3 regions of the Paraburkholderia sp. RL18-085-BIA-A genome follow, and region 2 is predicted to be linked to each of the others. Evidence: predicted binding sites of a transcription regulator. Region 2 holds the regulator's gene; each other region holds the start of a gene.
The links. Region 2 encodes LexA, which represses DNA repair genes until DNA is damaged. Its sites were predicted from a motif close to ACTGTATNNNNATACAGT; they were not measured.
Positions count from the first base shown of each region.

Region 1: the regulator LexA is predicted to act here: its motif matches at 4,273-4,290, upstream of P0D89_RS17430 (CppA family protein).
Region 3: the regulator LexA is predicted to act here: its motif matches at 2,483-2,500, upstream of P0D89_RS14900 (VRR-NUC domain-containing protein).

Region 1 covers NZ_JARESU010000022.1:79,165-86,997, reverse strand. The annotation lists gene P0D89_RS17445 (methyl-accepting chemotaxis protein) at 1-944, opposite strand, end outside; gene P0D89_RS17440 (GFA family protein) at 1,688-2,089, shown strand; partial or broken gene P0D89_RS17435 (methyl-accepting chemotaxis protein) at 2,166-3,712, opposite strand; gene P0D89_RS17430 (CppA family protein) at 3,951-4,241, opposite strand; gene P0D89_RS17425 (DHA2 family efflux MFS transporter permease subunit) at 4,933-6,495, shown strand; gene P0D89_RS17420 (MarR family winged helix-turn-helix transcriptional regulator) at 6,594-7,031, shown strand; gene P0D89_RS17415 (efflux transporter outer membrane subunit) at 7,084-7,833, shown strand, end outside.
Region 2 covers NZ_JARESU010000023.1:30,705-38,537, reverse strand. The annotation lists gene P0D89_RS17840 (asparaginase) at 1-376, opposite strand, end outside; gene P0D89_RS17835 (CysB family HTH-type transcriptional regulator) at 556-1,482, opposite strand; gene P0D89_RS17830 (sulfate/molybdate ABC transporter ATP-binding protein) at 1,566-2,624, opposite strand; gene cysW (sulfate ABC transporter permease subunit CysW) at 2,624-3,724, opposite strand; gene cysT (sulfate ABC transporter permease subunit CysT) at 3,721-4,620, opposite strand; gene P0D89_RS17815 (sulfate ABC transporter substrate-binding protein) at 4,787-5,827, opposite strand; gene lexA (transcriptional repressor LexA) at 6,142-6,792, shown strand; gene P0D89_RS17805 (hypothetical protein) at 6,986-7,330, shown strand; gene P0D89_RS17800 (DUF2939 domain-containing protein) at 7,488-7,833, shown strand, end outside.
Region 3 covers NZ_JARESU010000017.1:118,924-126,756, reverse strand. The annotation lists gene P0D89_RS14915 ((Fe-S)-binding protein) at 1-436, shown strand, start outside; gene P0D89_RS14910 (lactate utilization protein B) at 433-1,824, shown strand; gene P0D89_RS14905 (LutC/YkgG family protein) at 1,811-2,395, shown strand; gene P0D89_RS14900 (VRR-NUC domain-containing protein) at 2,515-4,290, shown strand; gene P0D89_RS14895 (ATP-dependent DNA helicase) at 4,287-6,563, shown strand; gene P0D89_RS14890 (mechanosensitive ion channel family protein) at 6,727-7,833, opposite strand, start outside.

The DNA of each region.
Region 1 (7,833 bases), on a different contig from region 2:
ACCATCGCCGTCATCTGCTCCATGCTCGACGCCGTTTCCTGCAACGAAGCCGCCTGGCTCTCGGTGCGCGACGACAGGTCCGCATTGCCGTTCGCGATCTCGTTCGCGCCGCACGCGACGTTGTCGGACGCGTGCTTGATCTGGCAGATGGTGTTCGTCAGCGCGTCGCGCATCCGCTGCATCACATGCAGCAGGCTCGACGTGTCGCCATCGCGTGTGCGGATCGCCACCGTCAGGTCGCCCGATGCAATCGCATCCGCCACGTTCGCCGCGTAGGCAGGATCGCCGCCGACCGTGCGCGCGATGCTGCGATTCGTCACCGCGACGAGCCCCACGAGCACCACCGACACCGCCACGAACATCGCGCCGATCAGCCACAGCGACTGCATGAACGCAGCGTCGATGTCGTCGACGTAGGCACCCGTCGCGATGATCCAGTCCCACGGCGCATAGCGCACCACGTAGCCGATTTTGCCGACCGCCTGCGCCGACGCCGCGCCCGGATGCGGGAATACGTAGTCGACGAAGCCGCCGTCCGGCGCTTGTGCGGCCGCCCCGAACGTCACGTAATGGTGACGGCCGTCAGCATCGGCGCTGCTCGCGAGGTCCTTGCCTTCGAGTGCCGGCTTGATCGGATGCATCACCATCTGCGGCTTCGAGTTGATCACGAGGAAGTAGCCGTCTTCGCCGTAGCGGATGCCGCGCAGGCGCTCGAGCGCCTGCTTGCGCGCATCGGCCTCCGGCAGCGCGCCGCTTTGCGCCAGCGCCGCATACTCCGTCACGATGCCGAGTCCGACGTGCGCGACGTTCGAAAGGTCGTGCTTGCGTTCGTCGATGCGCGTCTCGCGCGACTGCCACGCCGCCGACACTGAGATCGCGAGCAATGCGACGAGGCTGATGATCAGCGGCAGCCACAGCTTCTGTGTAAAACTGAGTTTGTGCATCCTGAGTCCTCGTCGCAACGAATGAAAATCGCGCAGATGCCGTGCGGAGCCGCACGTGAGTAAGCGCGCGGGGCGGCGCCGTGGACTGTCCCGCGTCCAGATGCACCCTGCCTGAGTTATCGGCGGATACGAGTGAAGTCTTATCCTGTGAAACCCTCGGTCGATCTACAGCCCAACCCGATGCAATAGCCTGTTGGCGCTGCAGCCATTCAACCCGGCACTCGACGAGAGATGATTCGAGCAATGTCGACGGCGCGGCCCGTGCTGAACTGCCGTGCTATCTGGCGGTGGGACAACGGGTTGTGCGGGCTCGAACAGGCGGCCGGCTGCGAACCGACCATGTCGGGGAGCTGCTGAGCATCTGGCTCGAAGACAATGGAGCCCGAGCCAACTTGACCGTCTGTATCTTGACGCTCTATCGGTAGACATGCACCGAAGTTTGCCGGGTTGCCGGACTTCGCAAACTCGGAGTCGCTCGTGCGACTGTTCATTGATGACTGGCGTATGGGCTACGAATGCCCGTTAGTTGGCCGGATCGTAACGGAGCTCGGGCGCTGTAAACCGAAGACTTGAATGGGTATCCTCGCGCGAGCGCAACTGCCATGACCGGTTTCGACTACGGCTGGCGAAGGCTGCCGCCGGGCCCGTTTCGGCCGTTCGACATCGACTCCCAGCTCGTCAATAATGATGACCGTTAATCCCCAAATGGCTTGTGGCCGCGCCTTCTTTCAGAGAGAACAGCTATGAAACCATTGCTTGCCGGCAGATGTCTTTGCGGTGCTGTCCATTACGCGGTGAGAGACGAATTCGTCTATGCGTTGAACTGTCACTGTTCGAACTGTCGGCGTGCCACTGGCTCGGCGTTCAAGTCATTCGCGGGGATCGAGCGTGACAAGTTGTGCATCACTCAGGGTAAAGACAGCCTGCTGATTTTCGGCGACGAAAGAGCATCGCACGACGTGCACTGCAAGATATGCGGAAGCCTTATGTTCTCAGTGGTTCGTGATGGGGAGTTCGTCCACGTCACTTTGGGAACGCTCGGCGACACGCCCACTATTCGTCCGAGTGCACACATCTTTGTCGGTTCCAAGGCACCGTGGTATTCCATAACCGACCAGTTGCCGCAACACCACGAATTCGACTAACGACTGGGCAGCAGCAGGATTGCTGCGATTCAAACCAGCGACTGGACCGATCACTCGGTCGCCGGCATACCCTGCGTCACACCGGGGCTCGACCCAATTGGAATCGCCCGGCGGCGATTCTCAGCAAGTCGGTCTGCTCTTTAAGTGACGCCGCGGCGGCCGCCGCCTGCTCGACCAACGCTGCGTTCTGCTGGGACATTTCGTCAAACTGCGACACCGCGCGATTCACTTCTTCGATACCGTTGCTTTGGTCGGCGGAAGCCGTCGCAATTTCGTTCATGATCGCCGTCACGCGGCGCACTGCGGTACGAACCTCACCGATCGTCTCGCCCGCCTTGCCGACGAGCCGCGAGCCATCCGCTACGCGCGCGGTCGAGTTGCCGATCAGTTCCTTGATTTCCTTCGCCGCCACCGCCGAGCGCTGCGCAAGCGTGCGCACCTCGCCCGCGACAACCGCGAAGCCGCGGCCCTGTTCGCCAGCACGCGCCGCTTCCACGGCGGCGTTCAACGCGAGAATGTTGGTCTGAAACGCGATCCCTTCGATTACGGTGATGATTTCGCTCATTTTGCGGGCGCTTCCGTCGATCTCGCCCATCGTTGCAATCACCTGATCAACCACATCGGCGCCCGCGGCGGCAATGTCGTTGGTCGATTGGGCGAGCGCCTGACCCTGCCGCGCGTGCTCCGCGTTCTGCATGACCGCGCCAGTCAACTGTTCCATGCTGGCAGCCGTCTCTTCCACTGACGCAGCCTGTGATTCCGTGCGCTGCGACAGGTCGTTGTTGCCCGCCGAAATCTGCTGCGTCGCTGCCGCGATCGAATCCGTGCCGCGCGCGATCTGCTCGATCATCGCGGCGATGCCGTCCTGCATGGTGCCGACGCTGGCAACGAGCTTGCCCATTTCATCGCGGGAATCGAAGTGCAACTTGCCGGTCATGTCGCCCCTGGCAATCCGCTCGAAGTGACGCACTGTCAGATCGAGAGGGCGCGAGATCGCGCGCAACAAGGTGATGCCGCTCGTGACGCAGGCGATCAGACCGAGCGCGATCGCCAGCAGCGTGAAGGCCAGCAAGGTGTTGTAGTGGTCCTGCGCCGACTGGTAACGCGTCGCGCCTTGCTCGTTGCGAGGCTAGCCGTCTTTTGCGTCAACGCGGCGGCGAGCGGCGGAATATCTACCATTGCCAGCCTGTCGGCGCTGGCGTGGTCGCCCTTGCGCATGGCATCGACCATCGGCTGGATTGCGTTGTTCAATAGCGCGCTGCGAGCGTCCGCGACCACTTTCGACAGTGCCGCTTCCTCGTCCGAAGCGGGTAGCGCCTGGTAAGCTGCCCAGGCCGAGTTGGATACTGCGAGGTAATTGAGCGCCTTTTCGAGCAGCGCGGGCGTATCCGGTGACTCCGGATGGAGGAGCACGCGATCGAGGGTTGTACGAACGACCGTTAGGTTCAGGTTGGAGCGGCCGAGCGCAGTAGCGGCTGCGACGTCGTTCATGTACGCCTGCTTTACCGTGCCGTTCGCCACCCGCATACCGGCGATCCCAAATAGGCCCGTGACTGCTAGCAACGCTCCAAGCAACGTCAGCGTCGCCAGCAACCGAAATTTGATCGTCATATTCGGGCGCATGCCGGTCCGTTCTCTGTATAGGTCAAGACTGGATATCGGCGGACGGTCCGGATTCCTTGACGGTCGCGGGAGATTCCAGCGGATGCACGGTCTCGATCAGCGGCACAGGCCACGGCACATTGTAGAAACGCTGTCGGAAATGCACTCCGAGCCAGCGACAGCGGTCGTCGCGAGCCCAATGCCAGGCGGAATCGTGACGACACCCTGGCAGTCATTCCGTCAGCAGCCAGCGGAGTTTTTATCCGCTTCGCATGCCAGCAGGTACGGGCGTCGCACGGCGGGTCCGCGAAGCCAGGATCTGCCTGATTGTCGCCAGCGACTGTTCGGCCGTCGCGCTCGGCGTGTGCCGACGCTGCGCGCTGAAACGTGGCGCGGTCACCCCGAGTGTCCGGCATACCATCGAGAGGTACGGCTTCGACGGGCCGCACCGGCGCGCCGCGGCCACGATGGCTGCGTCGCCAACATGCTCGCGCAACCACGCGAGCGTGCGACGGTCTCGCTCATTTTGCACACGGACCAGATGCTCCATGACACCCTCCAGAACTGTATATCCAAACATACCTGTATATATATACAGTAAAGAGCGGATTTTCAAGCTAACGTTTTGGGCCTGTTGCGGGGCATCGGTACAAATGTGCCGCAGTGCGGGATGCCTTGGCGAAGCGGCGGCGCTCGAGGCTCTGGCGCATCGCTTCGGCGAGCGCGCGCATGACCAGGTTCTCCGGTAACGAAGAATGAAGACCGCGAACCACTCATGGCACGCGGGCTAGGGCGCGTTGCACGAGTCACGACGCGAGGATCTGCTCATTGCTCGCCTCTTGATATGCAACGGTTGAGCCCCTCCAGCAATCGTCTTCCCGTTTGAGCAGGCTTTTCCACCGCGGCGGACCGGCCGAGGTACGGGGCATTGACGTCGCACGTTTCCGCCACGGCCACGGGTCCACCGGAAGTTGGAGCGGAGCGCACCCACAAAAACGCAGCACGAAAAAGTTCTTGCATATAGCTGCATAGTCAGATAATGTTGTATCAGAAACATGGTGCAACGAACCCAACCCGCGAATGCCAGGCCACCACCCGTGGTCCACGGTTCCTGGACGGGCTGACGTGCACTGTCCCGGCAGAATGGCCCGGTATTTTTTTGTTCGAATAGCTGACATGTCAGATACTTTGACTGCCGACACACGGGTAGCTGAGTTCTGAATTAGCCCACAGGACGCATCATGAACCCGTCGACACATGCAGTTTCCCCGCCGCCACTGAACGGTGCCAGATTCATGCTCGGCACGTTCGCCGTGGCTCTGGCCACTTTCATGAACGTGCTGGATTCGTCCATCGCCAACGTCGCGATTCCGACGATTTCCGGCAATCTGGGCGTGTCCGTTGATGAAGGGACGTGGGTCATCACGCTCTTTGCCGCCGCGAACGCCGTGTCGATTCCGTTGACTGGGTGGCTCACCCAGCGTGTCGGGCCGGTCAAGCTATTCGTCTGGGCAATCCTGCTGTTCGTGCTGTCGTCGTGGCTGTGCGGCCTGGCCCCCAGCCTGCCGGTGCTGCTCGCGGCCCGGATACTGCAGGGCGCTGTGGCGGGGCCGCTCGTGCCGCTGTCGCAGGCGCTGCTGCTTGGCTCGTTCCCGAAGCAAAAGAGCTCGAGCGCGCTGGCGCTTTGGGCCATGACCGCGACGGTCGGGCCGATCGTCGGTCCGGCGCTGGGCGGCTGGATCACGGACAGCTACAGCTGGTCCTGGATTTTCTACATCAACATCCCGGTGGGTCTGTTCGCCGCCGGGGTGATCTGGACGATCTATCGCGACCGCGAAACGCCGGGACGGAAGCTGCCGCTCGACAAGGTGGGCCTGATCTCGCTGATCGCATGGGTGGCGTCGCTGCAGATCATGCTCGACAAGGGCAAGGACCTCGACTGGTTCAATTCCCCTGTGATCTGGGCGCTGACCATCGTGGCAGCAATCAGCTTCGTGTTCTTCCTGATCTGGGAGCTCACCGAAAAGAAGCCGATCGTCGATCTCCGGCTTTTTACTCAACGCAATTTCCTCGGGGGGACCATCGCGATTTCGGTCGCGTACGCGGTGTTCTTCGCGAATCTGGTGATCCTGCCTCAATGGATCCAGGGCTTTCTCGGCTACCGCTCGGTGGATGCAGGGCTCGTGACCGCGCCGCTCGGCATCTTCGCGGTAATCCTCGCGCCGGTGCTGGGCAAGATCATGCCGCGCTCGGATGCACGGGTGCTGGCGACGCTCGCCTTCCTCGGCTTCGCCGGCGTGTTCTTCATGCGCTCGCACTACACGACCGGCGTCGACCCGTTCACGCTGGTGCTGCCGACCTTGCTCCAGGGCATTCCTACCGCGCTTTTCTTCACGCCGCTCACGGCGATCATCCTGTCGGGCCTGCCGCCCGAAAAAATTCCGGCAGCAGCGGGGCTGTCGAACTTCGCGCGGATTTTCGCCGGCGCGGTCGGTACGTCGCTGATGAGCACCGGCTGGAACAACCGGACGATCCTGCACCATGCGCGACTGACTGAACAGGCGAGCGTGAACAATCCGAACTTTGTCGACGCCATCGCCAACCTGCAGGCGACGCTCGATGTCAGTGCGGCCAAAGCCATGGCGTTCTTCGAAACGTCGTTAAACACTCAGGCTTCGATGCTCGGCCTGAACGACGTGTTCTGGCTGTCGGGTGTGATCTTTCTCGTGATCATTCCGCTGATCTGGGTCACGAAGCCCGGTAAAGGCTCGAGTGCGGGCGCAGCGGGCGCCGGCGGCCATTGATCGACTGAAAGATATCGAGCATCATCAAACGAACCAAAAGATTCTTGACAATATCTGATAATGCAGTTATTGTTAATATCAACAAATTGGGGAGTGCAATGGGCCACTACACGAAGGAGAATTTCATGCTTACGCAAAGTGTCGGCTTCACGCTCACCAAGGCGCGCAATATGATCACCGCAGAGATGGATGCAGCCCTCAAGGACCTCGACATCAGCAGCCAGCAGATGGGTATTCTGCTCGCGCTCACGCGTGGCGCCGCCGCTACGCCGTTCGAACTGTCGAAGTTGCTTGGCATCGACACGGGACTCATGACGCGCACGCTGGACAAACTGGAAGCGAAGGGTTTGCTGAAACGTTCGCGCAGTGTCGACGATCGCCGCGTGGTCAATCTGACGCTGACGGAGAAGGGCGAGGAAGTGGCAGCCCAGATTCCCGAAATCGCGCCGCAAGTGCTGAACGAACGCCTGAAGAAGTTCACCAAGGCTGAGTTCGAAGAACTGCGCCGCCTGCTTCGCAAGTTCATCGGCGATTGAGTCTGGGCAGGCAGGTCCGTTTTTTTTGTTCAATTATCTGATAGGTCAGAAAATGAATAAGCAGTCTTTCCGGGCCGAGAGCGGCGCCCGTGTGATGAAGCTGGGTGTATCCATGATCTTCGCGGCCGTGCTTTCCGCCTGCGCCAACTATGCGGGCATTTCCAGCGACAAGCAGATGGCCGAGCCACAGCGGTTCGAAACCACGCAGAGCGTGCCGGCCGAGAGCGGCCGCTGGCCGGCAGCCGACTGGGTCGACCAGTTCGGTGACGCGCAACTGAAGGCACTGCTCGAAGAAGCGCTCAAGGGCAGCCCGACGATCGAACAGGCGCGTGCCCGTGTCGCCCAGGCGCAGGCGTTCAGCGAAACCGCCAAGTCCAGCACGCTGCCGCACGTCGACGCGAGCTACTCGCTCACGCGCCAGCAATACAGCGCCAACACACTCGTCCCGCCGCCTTTCGCCGGCTCGTGGCAGACCGAGAACAAGGGGCTGCTCTCCGCCTCATACGACCTCGACCTGTGGGGCAAGAACCGCGAAGCACTGAAGGCGGCCGTGTCGCAGGTGCAGGCAAGCCAGGCTGACGCAGAAGCCGTCAAGCTCACGCTGAATACGGCCATCGCACGCACTTACAACCAGTTTGCCCGGCTGTATGCGTTGCGTGACATCGCGCAGCAGGAGGTCGGGCGCCGCGAGCAGATCGACCGCATCACGGCAGGCCGTATCGCAACCGGTCTCGATACCGAAGTAGAGCGTAAAACCGCGCAGGCGAATCTCGCTACGAGCCGCGCGAATCTCGCGGCACTC
Region 2 (7,833 bases):
TGATCGTCAGATGCAGCAGGTACGCGGTTTCTTCAAGCGTGTCGGTGCCATGCGTGACCACCACGCCGTCGATGTCGTCGGCTGCGAGCAGCGTGTTGATGCGTTGCGCGAGCGTGGTCCACAACTGCATCGCCATGTCCTTGCTGTCGACGCTGGCAATCTGCTCGGGCGCGATGCGCGCCACGGTGGACAAGGCCGGCACCACCGCCAGCAATTGATCGACGCCGACGACGCCCGCCTGATAGCCGGACGTATTGGTGGCGTCGGCGGCGGCCCCGGCGATCGTGCCGCCGGTCGCCAGCACGGCGATGCGCGGCAGCGGAGGCGTGGCGCCCTGCCCGGAAGGCGGCGCGGAAGAGGAAGTTGAAGTGTTCATGGCGGCGATTGTAAGCGATGCGCCGCGCGCCGCCACGCAAGAAAAAACGGCCGCCCGTGGGTTGCGGGGTTCGCCTGAAATACGCGCCGGGTCCGCGCGAACGCGGCGCGTATCAATGCACGGTCAACGCGCCTTCAATGCGCGCTTCAGATGCCGGACCCGAAGGTCCGGCATCTGCATCAAGCCGCTTCGCGCAACTGTGCCGCGATGTCCGCCTCGTTCAACTGAGGCGCGAACATCTCGATCAGACGGTACGCGTACGCGCGCAAAAACGCGCCCTTGCGCAGGCCGACGCGCGTCGTGCTCGCTTCGAACAGATGCTGCGTGTCGAGCGCGACGAGTTCGGTGTCGCGCTTGGGATCGTAGGCCATTGCCGCGACCACGCCGATGCCCATGCCGAGTTCGACGTACGTCTTGATCACGTCGGCGTCGATCGCGGTCAGCACGACATCGGGCAACGCCCCCGCTTTCGCGAACGCCTGGTCGATGTGCGAGCGGCCCGTGAAGTCCTGGTCGTAGGTGACGATCGGGAATTCGGCGATCTCGTCGAGCGTCAGATTCGGCCGCCCCACCAGCGGGTGCCCCTTCGGCACGACCACCACGTGATGCCACGAATAGCACGGGAACGTGACGATATCCGGGAAGCGGTCGAGCGCTTCGGTCGAGATGCCGATATCCGCTTCGCCGTTGATGATCATCTGCGCGATCTGCTGCGGGCTGCCCTGGCGCAGCGCCAGATGCACCTTCGGGTACACCTCGGTGAAGCGACGGACCACCTTCGGCAGCGCATAGCGCGCCTGCGTATGCGTGGTCGCCACTACCAGATGGCCGCTATCCTGATCGGCGTACTGACGCGCGACGCGGCGCAGATTCTCCGCATCGAGCAGCATCCGCTCGATCAGCTGATGCACCGCCTTGCCCGGCTCCGTCAGGCCCGTCAGACGCTTGCCGCGCCGCACGAAAATGTCCACGCCGAGTTCGTCCTCCAGATCCTTGATCTGTTTCGACACGCCCGACTGTGACGTGTACAGCACGTTCGCCACTTCGGTCAGATTCATGTTCTGACGCACGGCCTCGCGCACGAAGCGCAGTTGCTGGAAATTCATCTGTATGTCTCCGGTTCAGCCAGAGTTGAGTTATTTGGGTATTCGACTGGAACGCTGGGTGCTCACACGTTACATTGCAAAGCTTATTGCGCGGGAAAAACGCGCAATGCGCGCGGCACCGCCGTCACGCCATCACCGACGGCCAGTTGCAGATCGCGCCACGATTCGCGATCGAGTTCGGCTTCGAGCAGATTGCCCTCGCGCCCCGCGAGTTCGACCCGCACCGAGCCGCCCAGCGTCACCACGCGCCGCACGTCGACGACAATCCCTTCGCGATGCCCCGACGCCTGCGGATACAACTGCAGATCGTGCGGCCGCACATATGCGAATGCGGGACCGTGGAAATCCGCGCTGATCGCAACCGGCAACGCCGCGCCGTCGACCACGAAGCCGCTTGCGTCAACCTTGCCGTGCAAACGGTTGGCCGCGCCGAGAAACTCGTAGACGAACGAAGTCTGCGGATGGTCATACACGTCCTGCGGACTACCGACCTGCTCCACATGGCCGCGATTGAGCACGACGATGCGGTCGGCCACTTCGAGCGCTTCTTCCTGATCGTGCGTGACGAAGATCGTCGAAATATGCAGATCGTCGTGCAGGCGCCGCAACCAGCTGCGCAACTCCTTGCGCACCTTCGCATCGAGCGCGCCGAACGGTTCGTCGAGCAGCAGCACCTTCGGCTCGACCGCCAGCGCGCGCGCCAAGGCGATCCGTTGCCGCTGACCGCCCGACAATTCCGACGGATAGCGTTGCGCGAGCCAGTCGAGTTGCACGAGCTTCAGCAGCTCATGCACCTTCTCGCGGATCACCGCTTCCGAGGGCCGCTCCTTGCGCGGCTTCACGCGCAAACCGAACGCCACGTTCTCGAACACCGTCATGTGGCGAAACAGCGCGTAATGCTGGAACACGAAACCCACTTCGCGCTCACGCGCGCCGACCGTCGCGACGTCCTGACCTTGCAGCACGACCTGGCCGCCGTCCGCGTATTCGAGGCCGGCGATCACGCGCAGCAAGGTGGTCTTGCCACAGCCCGACGGCCCGAGCAGCGCAACCAGCTCGCCCGGCGGGAAGTCGAGCGAGACGTTGTCGAGCGCGACGAAATCGCCGAAGCGCTTTTGCAGGTTACGAACGGTGATACCCATTACAGCTCTCCTTGCTTGAGCGGGTGTTGCGGCGTCGCATGTGTCGCGTTGACGGACTGCGAGAACGAATGTGATGCGGAACGTGCCGCGCCATGCGCTTCCGACAGCGCAGCGGCGGGCTGCGTGGGCGGCCCGGCATACGCAGGCACGTCGCGCGCGGCCGACAGCTCCGCCGACATATGGCGCTCGGCGAGCAGCTTCAGGCCCAGCGTCACGAGTGCGAGCAAGGCCAGCACCGACGCCACGGCGAACGCCGCCGAGAAGTTGTATTCGTTGTAGAGAATCTCGACGTGCAGCGGCATCGTGTCGGTCTGGCCGCGAATATGGCCCGACACCACCGACACCGCGCCGAACTCGCCCATCGCCCGCGCGTTGCACAGGATCACGCCGTACAGCAGGCCCCATTTGACGTTGGGCAGCGTGACGCGGCGGAAGATCTGCCAGCCCGAGGCGCCCAGCACATGCGCGGCTTCCTCTTCGTCGTTGCCTTGCGCCTGCATCAGCGGAATCAGCTCGCGCGCGACGAACGGGAACGTGACGAAGATCGTCGCCAGCACGATGCCCGGCACCGCGAAGATGATCTGCACGTCATGGTCCTGCAGCCACGGACCGAACCAGCCCTGCGCACCGAACATCAGCACGTAGATCAAACCCGAGATCACTGGCGACACCGAAAACGGCAGGTCGATCAGCGTGGTCAGCAGCGCCTTGCCGCGGAATTCGAACTTGGCGATACACCACGACGCCACCAGGCCGAACACGAGATTCAGCGGCACGGCGATCGCGGCGGTGATCACGGTCAGCTTGATCGCGGCCAGCGCATCGGGATCGGCGAGCGCTTCGAAATAGAAAGCGAGGCCCTTGTTCAACGCCTGATAGAACACGGCGACCAGCGGCACGACCAGAAACAGCGCGAGAAACAGCAGCGCGATGCCGGTCAGCAGCCAGCGCACCACGGGCCGTTCGGTCACCGGGTCGGGCCGGCGCGCGACGTTCAGTGGCGCACGCGGCGCAAGCGCCACGGCCGCGCTGTTGTTCGCGTGATGCGCGCGATTCGCATGGTCCGCGCGATTCGCGTCGTTCACGGATTGGCGGCTCATTGCACACCTCCGCCGATCGCGACGACACTCGTTGCGGCAACCGGCGCCGGCCCCGCGCCGCCGCGGCTCGTGCGGCGCTGCAAATACCACTGCAAGCTATTGATGAACAGCAGCATCAGAAACGACACCACCAGCATCACCACCGCCAGCGCGGTCGCACCCGCATAGTCGTATTGCTCCAGCTTGGTGATGATCAGCAGCGACGTGATCTCCGACTTCATCGGCACGTTACCGGCAATGAAGATCACCGAGCCGTATTCGCCGAGCGCGCGCGCGAACGCGAGCGCGAAGCCGGTCAGCAGCGCCGGGAACACCGCCGGCAACACGACGCGGCGAAACGTCAGCCAGCGCGATGCGCCGAGGCACGCGGCCGCCTCTTCCTGCTCGCGCTCGAACTCCTCGAGCACCGGCTGCACCGTGCGCACGACGAACGGCAAGCCGATGAAGGTCAGCGCGACCAGCACGCCGGCTGGGGTGAACGCGATCTTGATGCCGAGCGGTTCGAGAAACTGCCCGATCCAGCCATTGCCCGAGTACACCGCCGCGAGCGAAATGCCCGCCACCGACGTGGGCAGCGCGAACGGCAGATCGACCACGGCGTCGACGATGCGCTTGAACGGAAACGTGTAGCGCACCAGCACCCACGCGACCAGAAAGCCGAACACCGCGTTGATCAGCGCGCCGCCGAGCGCGGAAAAGAACGTCAGGCGATACGACGCGAGCACCCGTGGCGACGTCACGGCGCGCACGAACTGATCCCAGTCGAGGGTCGCGGTCTTGAGAAAGGTCGCCGCCAGCGGGATCAGCACCACGAGGCTCAGATAAGCCACCGTGATGCCGAGTGTCAGGCCAAAACCGGGCAGCGCGCTCGGTTTTCGGAAGGTCAACGTCGTCATGCTGGATACTCTTCAGGTTGATGCTTGCGTTGTGATACCGATCTTCGGCCGCCGGATTCCGGTTGGCCGAAAGCGCGCCCAGGGGCGCGCTCGAAAGTGGCGCGTTGCCGCGCCGTGCCGTCGATGCCGATGCCGATGCCGGACAACAAGGCAGGCATCGGCAGACTTACTGTGGCTGGTAGATCGAATCGAACACGCCGCCGTCGGCAAAGTGCGTCTTCTGCGCGTTCGCCCAGCCGCCGAACGAATCGTCCACCGTGTACAGCTTCAGCTTCGGAAACTTCGCGGTCAGGTCGGCCGGCACCTTGTTCGAACGCGGCCGGTAGAAGTTCTTCGCGGCGATCTCCTGGCCCTCTTCGCTGTACAGAAAGTTCAGATACGCTTCGGCGAGCTTGCGCGTGCCGTGCTTGTCGACGACCTTGTCGACCACCGCGACCGGCGGTTCGGCCAGAATGCTCACCGACGGCACGACGATTTCAAACTTCTCCGGACCAAACTCCTTCAGCGACAGGAACGCCTCGTTTTCCCAAGCGATCAACACGTCGCCGATACCGCGCTGCACGAAGCTGGTGGTCGCGCCACGCGCGCCCGAATCCAGCACGCCCGCGTTCCTGTACAGCTTGCCGACGAACTCCTTCGCCTTCTGCGCATTGCCGCCCGGCTGATGTTCGGCATACGCCCACGCCGCCAGATAGTTCCAGCGCGCGCCGCCCGAGGTCTTCGGATTCGGCGTGACGATCGACACGCCCGGCTTGATCAGATCGTCCCAGTCCTTGATGTGCTTCGGGTTGCCCTTGCGCACGAGGAACACGATGGTCGACGTGTACGGCGCCGCGTTGTCCGGCAGGCGCTTTTGCCAGCCTTTGTCGACGAGGCCCTTGCTGGCGAGCGCGTCGATGTCGTAGGCGAGCGCCAGCGTCACGACGTCAGCCTGCAAACCGTCCAGCACCGAGCGCGCCTGCGCGCCTGAGCCGCCGTGCGACTGCTTGAAAGTGATCGATTCGCCGGTTTTGGCCTTCCATTCCTTGCCGAACGCCTGGTTGACGTCCTGATACAACTCGCGCGTCGGATCGTAGGAAACGTTCAGCAGCGTAGTGTCGGCGGCGTGCGCCTGGGTGATTGTGCCGAGCACGCCGGCCGCGCCGAACGCGAGCGCCGCGATGAGTTGCCTGGTCCTGCCCGCCAGCCCCGTGTGTCGATGGTTCATGTTCGATCTTCTCCGCGTTGTGGTCCGCTGAAACAGCGTCTGGTGTCGTTTTGCGTCGCGGTCACGTGCACATGAGCGCCAACTCGGAGGCCAGTCTATCGAAGCGCTTTCATCATTAAAAATAATGTTTCTTCATTTTTTAATACGCAAAAGTGGTAATGGCAGCTGGATAAGGCGTTGCGGCACGAAAACGGCTGTTTCGACGTCGCAGAGCGGCGCTGGAACGCCACCCCAGCCAGCGAACTTAAAGTAAAGCTTGAATTGCGCCGAATACTGTATAAAAATACAGTCACCTGTTCATTCATACAGTGGCCATGACAAAACTCACCGCACGACAGCAGCAGGTATTCGATCTGATCCGCCGGGCGATCGAACGCACTGGTTTTCCGCCCACCCGCGCGGAGATTGCCGCCGAATTGGGCTTCAGCTCGGCCAACTCGGCAGAAGAACACCTGCGCGCGCTCGCTCGCAAGGGCGTAATCGAACTCGCGGCCGGCGCGTCGCGCGGCATCCGCCTGCTGGCGGGCCCGGACGAGGCTCCGTACCAGTTCACGTTGCCGCATGCCAGCATCATGCAACTGTCACTGCCGCTGATCGGCCGGGTGGCAGCCGGCAGCCCGATCCTCGCGCAGGAACATATCTCGCAGCACTACGCGTGCGACCCGGCGCTGTTCTCGAGCAAGCCTGACTACCTGCTGAAGGTGCGCGGGCTGTCCATGCGCGACGCGGGCATCTTCGACGGCGATCTGCTCGCGGTGCAAAAGAGGAGCGAAGCGAAAGACGGCCAGATCATCATTGCCCGCCTCGGCGACGACGTCACGGTCAAGCGCCTGAAGCGCCGGTCCAACGGCATCGAGCTGATCGCCGAGAACCCGGATTACGAGAACATCTTCGTTGAGACCGGCAGTGCGGAATTCGCGCTGGAAGGCATCGCCGTGGGGCTGATTCGTCCCGGCGAGTTTTAAGCCGCAAGCGCGGCGCCTTGGCGTCGCAGATACGTCGCAGATACGTCGCTTGTGCCTCGCTTGTGCCTCGCTTGTGCCTCGCTTGTGCCTCGCTTGTGCCTCGCTTGTGCCTCGCTTGTGCCTCGCTTGTGCCTCGCTTGTAACTATTGGCCACACTCACACTGCATCAACGCTGCATCGCCTGGAGAGACTCATGGAACGCCTTGCCCGCCTGCTGCCTTTTCGCCAGTTCGGTCGTCTGCGCCATTTGCGCAATCTGGTGCCTTGCTCATTGATCGAAGCGGCCGCGGCGAATACCGCGTCGCTGTTCGACACACCCGCCGAGGCAGCGAGCCTGCCTTCTGCGTTGCCCGCATTTGCTCGCGTGTCATTGAACTCGGGGTTGAACACGGCCGAGCCGGCGCGTCGCGCGCCGGTGCGGGTCTATCACGGGCCGTCGCGGCTGATCATGGTCGGCACGGTCGACGCGGTGTGCCGCATGATCGACCGATGCATTGCCGACGAAGCCAATGTCCACGGCGCGGTGTTCGAGTCTTGACTAAGTGTTGAGCCCGCCAGCAGTTGCCTGATGCATCGCACGTAATCGTTCGCTGTTTCGCCCTTTCCAGACTAGCCAGCGGAATTTGCCTAGAATGGGATGGTTTCTGCGTGACCGAGGTCCACGTTAGATCAAACCTGATGGGGAGTCCCGCTCGATGACAGTTCCGACACGCAACAAAGGCAGCGCCACCCGGCCGCTGATCATCACGCTGATCGTGATTGTGGTGATCGCCGTGTTCGGGTTTGCTTACGCATCACCGTATATCGCACTGAACAATCTCAAACGCGCGGCCGATGCGCGCGACGTTGAAACCGTCAATCAGTATGTGGATTTCCCCGCGTTGCGCGACAGCCTGAAGCTGCAGATCGCCGGCTTGCTGACACGTCGGCTGGACGCGGATAACAACAGCAAACTCGCCACCATCGGCGCAATGATCGGCGTGACGCTGATCGGTCCGCTAGTCGACGCTTATGCGACACCGGACGGCGTCGCGGCCTTGC
Region 3 (7,833 bases), on a different contig from region 2:
GTATGAACTGGTGGAGTTTCTGCACGACGTGATCGGCGCGCGTGAATTTCCATGGGCAGAGTTTCCGCATCGCGTCGGCTTGCACAACAGTTGCAGCTCGTTGCGTCATCTGAAGGAAGCATCGGTGTCGGAAATCGCGGCCACGCCGTTTTCGAAACCGCGTGCATTGCTTGAGCGCGTGAAGGGCATCGAGTTCGTCAAGCCGGCAAGACCCGACGAATGCTGCGGTTTCGGCGGCACGTTCTCGGTCACCGAAGAACCGGTGTCGGTGCGCATGGGGCAGGACAAGGTGCGCGACCATCTGAATGCGGGCGCCGAATACATCGTGTCGGGCGACATGTCGTGCCTGATGCACCAGCAAGGCTGCGCGGAACGCATGAAGGCCGACGCGCGCTTCATTCATATCGCGCAGGTTCTCAACGGAGCACGCGAATGAGCCGGATAGATCACGCGAAAGCCGCGGGCGCTTTCATCAAAAAGACCGAGCACGTCGCGTTTCACGACAAACGTCTGTGGGATTTGCGTGAGAAGCGCGATGCGCAGGCGCATGGTATCGCCGAATGGGAGACGCTGCGCGAACTGGCGTCGGGCATCAAGGAACATACGCTGTCGCACCTGGCCGATTATCTGGAACAGTTCGCCGCGGCTGCCGAGGCCAACGGCGTCGTCGTGCATTGGGCCGCCACCGCCGAGGAACACAACGCGCTGGTGCACGAGATCATGTCCGGGCGCGGCATGACCACGCTTGTCAAAAGCAAGTCGATGCTCACCGACGAATGCAAGATGCGCGAGTATCTCGAACCGCGCGGCATTACGGTGATGGAAACCGATCTGGGCGAACGCATCCAGCAGCTCGATCATCAAGACCCGAGCCACATGGTGGTGCCGGCGGTACATAAGCTGCGCGCCGATGTCGCCGAGCTGTTCGGCCGCACCATCGGCACCGATCCGAAGAATAGCGACATCCACTATCTCGCGGAGAGCCAGCGCATGAATACGCGCCCGTACTTCGTGCGCGAAAAGACAGCCGGCATGACCGGCTGCAATTTCGCGGTGGCGGAGACGGGCACGGTCGTCGTGTGTACTAACGAAGGCAACGCGGATCTGTCCGCGAACGTGCCGCCGTTGCATATCGCGTCGATCGGCATCGAGAAGCTGATTCCCAGGGTGTCGGATCTCGGCGTGTTTATCCGCATGCTGTCGCGCAGCGCGCTGGGCTCGCCGATCACGCAGTACACGTCGCATTTCCGCGCGCCGCGTCCGGGCACCGAGATGCACTTCATCCTCGTCGATCATGGCCGCTCGGAGCGGCTCGCGATGGAGGACTTCTGGTACTCGCTCAAGTGCATTCGCTGCGGCGCCTGCATGAACACCTGTCCGGTGTATCGGCGCAGCGGCGGACTCTCGTATGGCGGAACCTATTCGGGGCCCATCGGCGCGATCATCAATCCGACTTTCGATCTGAAGCGCTACAGTGCATTGCCGTTCGCGTCGACGCTCAACGGCAGTTGCACGAACGTGTGTCCGGTGAAGATCAACATTCACGAGCAGATCTACAAATGGCGCACGGTGATCGCCGAGCGTCATGAAGTGCCGTTCGTGAAGCAGGAAGTGTTGAAGATGGCCGGGCGTCTGCTGGCGAGCCCGACCTTGTATCGCGCGACGGTGTCGTCGATGGGCGGCGCATTGCGTCATCTGCCGAACTTCGTGCTGTATAACCCGCTCAACATCTGGGGCAAGCAGCGTGAGTTGCCGGAAGCGCCGAAGCTGACCTTCCATGCCTGGTACAAGAAAAATCGCGGAGGTGGTGATGGCAACGCGTGAGGCTTTTCTCGCCAAGGTGCGCGCCGCGCAACCGCCGGCACGGCCGTGTCCGGATGTGCCGCTGTTCAACACGGCGGGCGGCGATCGCCGTGCGCGTTTCACTGCGGCATTGCAGGCGATGGGCGGCACCTGTGTCGAGGCGGCGACCGCAAGCGAGGTGAGCGCTTTGATCCGGGAGCGGTTCGGCGATGCGGTGTCGATTGCATCGGCAAGCCCCGAAGTGCCGGGTACGCGTGCGCTGACGGCGGACACGGAACCCACTTCGTTGGAGGATGTCGACGTCGGTGTGGTGCGTGCCCGCTTTGGCGTGGCCGAAACCGGCTCGGTCTGGTTCAGCGAACGCGAGTATGTGGTCAACGCGCTGGGCTATATCGTCCAGCATCTGATCGTGTTGCTCGATTCCGCGCAACTGATCGATGGTTTGCAGGACGTCTATCGGCGTGGCGATTTCCGTGACGCGCGTTACGCGGCGCTCGTCACCGGACCTTCGGCGACAGCCGATATCGAAGGCGTGCTGATTCGCGGCGCACAGGGCGTGCGCTCGTTGACTGTGGTGTGGTTGGCCGCTTAAAGCATTTTCCGCAGTAGCCGGAATGCGCGCTGCGGCTTCATCGATGAGGCGCCACTGGCCGCCCCCGCCACCGACTTTGCTATCATCACTGTATAAACATACAGTCTATGCACAAGCCCGTGGCAAATGATGCTCGGTCAGATTTCCGCTCTGACGTCCCTTACTATCTACAGAATTTCGAGCGCGCGCTGGCGTGGCTCGCCACGCGTTACGACGATCTGATGGACGCGCAGGAGCATGCGTTCATCGACGCGTTCGCAGGCTTGCCACCCGTATCGCGGGCGCTGCTCGTGCGCATGCTGATGCGCAAAGGCACGCTGTTTCGCGCGAGCCGTCTGTCCTATGACGAGATCGGCTGTCCGTTGCAGGCGGCCGCGCCGATGGCGGCGCTCGGCTGGATCGATACCGAACCGGCCCTCACACTCGACGATCTGTTCGCGCTCAGCACACGCGCCCAGTTGCTGGAGATATTCGCGGAAGCCCTTGTGTTGATTCCCGGTGCAAAGAGCTTGCGCAAGCCGGATCCGCTTGAAACGTTGCGACCGTTTTATGCAGGCAATAGCGAGGCACAAAGCGGACCGCAGCGCCCACTTTCCGTATGGCATGCGCAGACCACGGACCGCGTCCTTCACGTCGTCATTGCGCCGCTTTGCGAACGGCTGCGTCTGATGTTCTTCGGCAACTTGCAGCAAGACTGGTCGGAGTTCGTGCTCGCCGATCTCGGCGTGTTCCAGTACGAAAAGGTGGCGTTCTCACCGTCGTCGCGCGCGTTCCAGCAACGCGCGGACATCGACGCCTATCTCGCGCTGCATGCGTGCCGCGAAGCACTGGAGTGGCTTTCCATCGACGGCGCCGCGACGGCGCACGAAGAACTCGTCGCCACCGTCGCCGCGATCGAAACCGCGAACCCGTGGCTCGAAACGCGTCGCGCGAAATTGCTGTTCCGTATCGGCCAGGATTGCGAGCGTCGCCAGGACTGGAGCGCCGCGCTCGCTGTTTATGAAGGCTGCGCGTGGCCCGGCGCGCGCCACCGACGCATGCGAGTGCTCGAACGCAGCGAGCGCTTCGACGAAGCCTTCGCGCTGGCCTCGCAAGCAGCCGTCGCGCCGGAAAGCGAAGAAGAGGCGCAGCGCATCGCGCGCATGTTGCCGCGTTTGCGGCGCAAGCGCGGCGAACCGGCGCAACGCTTGCCGGCCGCTCGGCCGGTCGAGCGCAGCACGCTGGTGTTGCCGAAGCCCGAGACGCCGCAAGCGGTCGAATACGTCGCGCGTGATCATTTGACATGCGAGGCCGCGCCGGTGCACTACGTCGAAAACGCGCTGATCAACTCGCTGTTCGGCTTGCTGTGTTGGGAGCCGGTTTTCGCGGCGCTGCCCGGCGCGTTTTTTCATCCGTTCCAGCGCGGCCCGGCCGATCTGCACGCGCCGGATTTTCACGCGCGCCGCGCGGAACAGTTCGCCGCGTGTCTTGCGCAACTCGATAGCGGCGTCTATCGCGAGACGATTCTGCGGCATCTGCGCAGCAAGGCAGGGCTGCAATCGCCGTTCGTCTTCTGGGGGCTGCTTACGCCGGAACTCATCGCAATGGCGCTCGACTGTTTGCCCGCCGCGCATCTGAGGCTGTGGTTCGAGCGTCTGCTGCGCGATATTCGCGGCAACCGTTCGGGCTTGCCGGACCTGATCCGCTTCTGGCCGGCCGAACGCCGCTATGAGCTGATCGAAGTGAAGGGCCCCGGCGATCGCTTGCAGGACAATCAGATTCGCTGGCTCGCGTACTGCGCGCAGCATGGGATGCCGGTGCGGGTGCTCGACGTGCGGTGGGCTGAAGAAGCGCTCCTGGAACCTGAAGCCATGGCGCAGACCATCGCAACGATCGGCACTGGGGCAGCGGCATGACCTACGTGGTGGCCGTGCGCGCGATGTGCGAGTTCACCGCGAGACGCGGCGATCTGGATCTGCGCTTCACACCCGCGCCAACCTCGCTGGAAGGCATGGCCGGTCACGTAACGGTCGCCGGGCGGCGCGCGAGCGGCTACGAAAGCGAAATCACGCTGACGGGCACGCATCGGGGTCTGACAGTGCGCGGACGCGCCGACGGCTACGATCCGGCCGCCAACCGTCTCGAAGAGGTCAAGACGCATCGCGGCGATCTGGAGCGGATGCCCGCCAATCACCGCGCGCTGCATTGGGCGCAGGCGCTGGTGTATGGTCATCTGCTGTGCCGCGCGCGCGGGCTCGCCGAATTGACGGTTGCGCTGGTGTACTTCGAGATCGGCAGTCAGAAGGAAACGCTGTTGACGCAAACGCATACCGCGCGCGAACTGGAGATTTTCTTCGTCGAGCAATGCGAACGCTTTCTCGATTGGGCGGTGCAGGAAGAGGCGCATTGCGCCGCGCGCAACGCCGCGCTCGGTGCGTTGCAGTTTCCGCATGGGCAGTTTCGCAGCGGGCAGCGCGAACTGGCGGTGTCGGTGTATCGCGCGGCGCGAGACGGCAAGCCGTTGATGGCGCAAGCGCCCACCGGTATCGGCAAGACCCTCGCGACGATTTTCCCGCTGCTCAAGGCGTTTGGGGCACAGCAGATCGACCGGGTGTTCTTCCTGACCGCGAAGACGCCGGGCCGCTCGCTCGCGCTCGGCGCGATCGAAACGCTGCACCAAAGCGCCGCGTCGCGCGGTGCGCCGTTGCCGTTGAGAACGCTGGAGCTGGTCGCGCGCGACAAAGCCTGCGAGCATCCCGACAAAGCGTGCAACGGCGAGTCGTGTCCGCTCGCGCGCGGCTTCTACGACCGGCTCGACGCGGCCCGCAGCGCGGCGCTGGCGGGGCCGCGTCTCGATCGCGCGGCGGTGCGCGCAGCGGCGCTCGCGCACGAGGTCTGTCCGTACTATCTGGCTCAGGAACTGGCGCGCTGGGCCGACGTCGTAATCGGAGATTACAACTACTACTACGACGGCAGCGCGATGCTTTACGCGCTCACGCAGATCAATCAGTGGCGCGTCGGCGTGCTGGTCGACGAGGCGCACAATCTGCTCGACCGCGCGCGGCGGATGTACACGGCGTCGCTCGATCAGGCGGCGTTCAGGCTCGCGCGCAAGACTGCGCCGGCCAGTTTGCGCAAGCCGCTCGAACGCTTGCAGCGCGAATGGAGTGCGCTCAAACGCGCGCAGACCGACACGTATCAGGTCTATGCCGACGTGCCCGGCAAACTGCTGACGGCGGCGCAGAACCTGATCGGCGCGGTCACGGATCAGCTCGCCGAAGCGCCGCTTTCGATCGACGAAGCGTCGCTGCGCTTTTTCTTCGACGCGATGCATTTTGTCGCGCTGGCCGAGCAGTTCGGCGAACATTCGATTTTCGACGTGACGCTTACCACCGACCGTTACGCGCCGCGCGACAAGACCAGCGCCACGCTATGCGTGCGCAACGTGATCCCGGCGCCGTTTCTCGCGACGCGCTATGCGGCTGCGCGCACCACCGTGATGTTCTCCGGCACGCTCAGCCCGCACCATTTCTATCGCGACACCCTGGGGCTTCCAGAGCAGACGCAATGGCTCGACGTGGAAGGGCCGTTTCGCGCGGAACAGTTGCAGGTGCGCGTGGCCGGCAATGTATCGACGCGCTGGCGCGACCGCGAGCGCTCGCTGGCGCCGATCGTCGATCTGATCGCGAAGCAGTATGCGGCGCAACCCGGCAATTACCTGGGGTTCCTGAGCAGTTTCGAGTACCTGCAACAGGTGGTCGAGTTGATGCGTGAGCGGCATCCGGATTTGCCGGTCTGGACTCAGGAGCCCGGCATGGACGAAGCCGCGCGCGACGCGTTTCTCGCACGCTTTCGGACCATGCATCAGGGCGTGGGGTTTGCGGTGCTCGGCGGCGCGTTTGCGGAAGGCGTCGATCTGGTCGGCCAGCAGTTGATCGGCGCGTTCATCGCCACGCTCGGCTTGCCGCAGATGAACGACGTCAACGAGCAGATGCGCCGCACGATGGACGCCAGGTTCGGCAACGGCTACGACTACATGTATCTGTATCCGGGCTTGCAGAAGGTGGTGCAGGCCGCCGGGCGCGTGATCCGCACGGAGCAGGATCAGGGCGTCGTGCATCTGATCGACGACCGGTACCGGCGGCCCGAGGTGCGGCGGTTGTTGCCGCGCTGGTGGCAGGTGCGGTAGCGGCGCTGATGTTTCACAGGTTGACGCGTTGTACTTCGCGCGCTGTGCGTTGCGCAATTGCATGACGCGGCGGGCTGCGCATCGCATCGCATCGCTACGCGCGGGCGCAGGGCTAGCGCGCGTTACCGCGTGTGGCCGCAGAACGTCGGTCGCGCGCGTCGCTTCACTCGTGCGGCGAAGTCGTCACCGGATTGCCAGGCGTTCCCGGACCACCCGCAGGCTTGGGATCGACCGGAATCTGATCTTCGACCGGCGCGTCGCCTTTACGCGTCGCGGTGCTCCGCGAAGCATCGTCGGCGGGCGAGGTTGGCGTGAGCGTGTCCTTCGACGCCGGCCAGGACCGTTCATCGGCTTCAATTCTGGCCGCCTCGCTTTCCGGGTCCCATGTCAGCAGATGGCGCTGCGGATTCGCGATCTCGATACCGCCTTCGCGGAACCGGTCGACGATGCGCCGGTTGAATTCGCGCTGCACGCCCCAGCGCGCGGTGTCGCGGCACTGCATCTGGCCGGCCAGCGTGACGGCCGAGCCGTCCACCGCATCCACTCCCCAGAACGCGAAGTCCGACAGAATGCCGTCCTTGAACTTTTCGTCCTCGCGCAGCGCGGCGCCGATTTCCTTCAGCGTATTGATCGCCAGATCGACGTCCTGGCCGAACACGATATTGACCCGCACCGCCGCATTGCCGAGCCCGCGATTCGTGTTGTTCACCGTCGACACCGAACTGAACGGCACGGTGAACAGCGACCCGTCGCTGCCGCGCAGCCGCACGGTGCGGATCGACAGATATTCGACGGTGCCCGATACGCCCGCCATTGTGACCCAGTCGCCGACCTGCATCGCGTTTTCCATCAGCAGAAAAATGCCGGTGATGAAATCCTGCACCAGCTTTTGCGAGCCGAAACCGAGCGCGACGCCGAAGATACTCGCGCCCGCCAGCAGCGGCCCGATGTTCACGCCGAGTTCGCTCAGGCCGGTCAGCACCACCACCAGCGCGATCACGCAGAAGAGCGCGCTGCGCAGCATCGGCAGCAGGGTGCGCAGGCGCGCGGCGCGCATCAGATCGCCGCTCGTGGTCCAGCTGTTCAGCCGCCGTTCGACCGTCACATTGACGACTTCCCAAACGATCAGCGCGACGACCGCGGCCACGCCAATGGTGGCGAGCGCCGACGCGAGCCGGTGGCCGATCGTGCCGGCGCGGAACAGGTCGACGACGTCGACGCCCCACACCTGCAACAGCGCGAACGCGGTGACGATGCCGATCACCCAGCC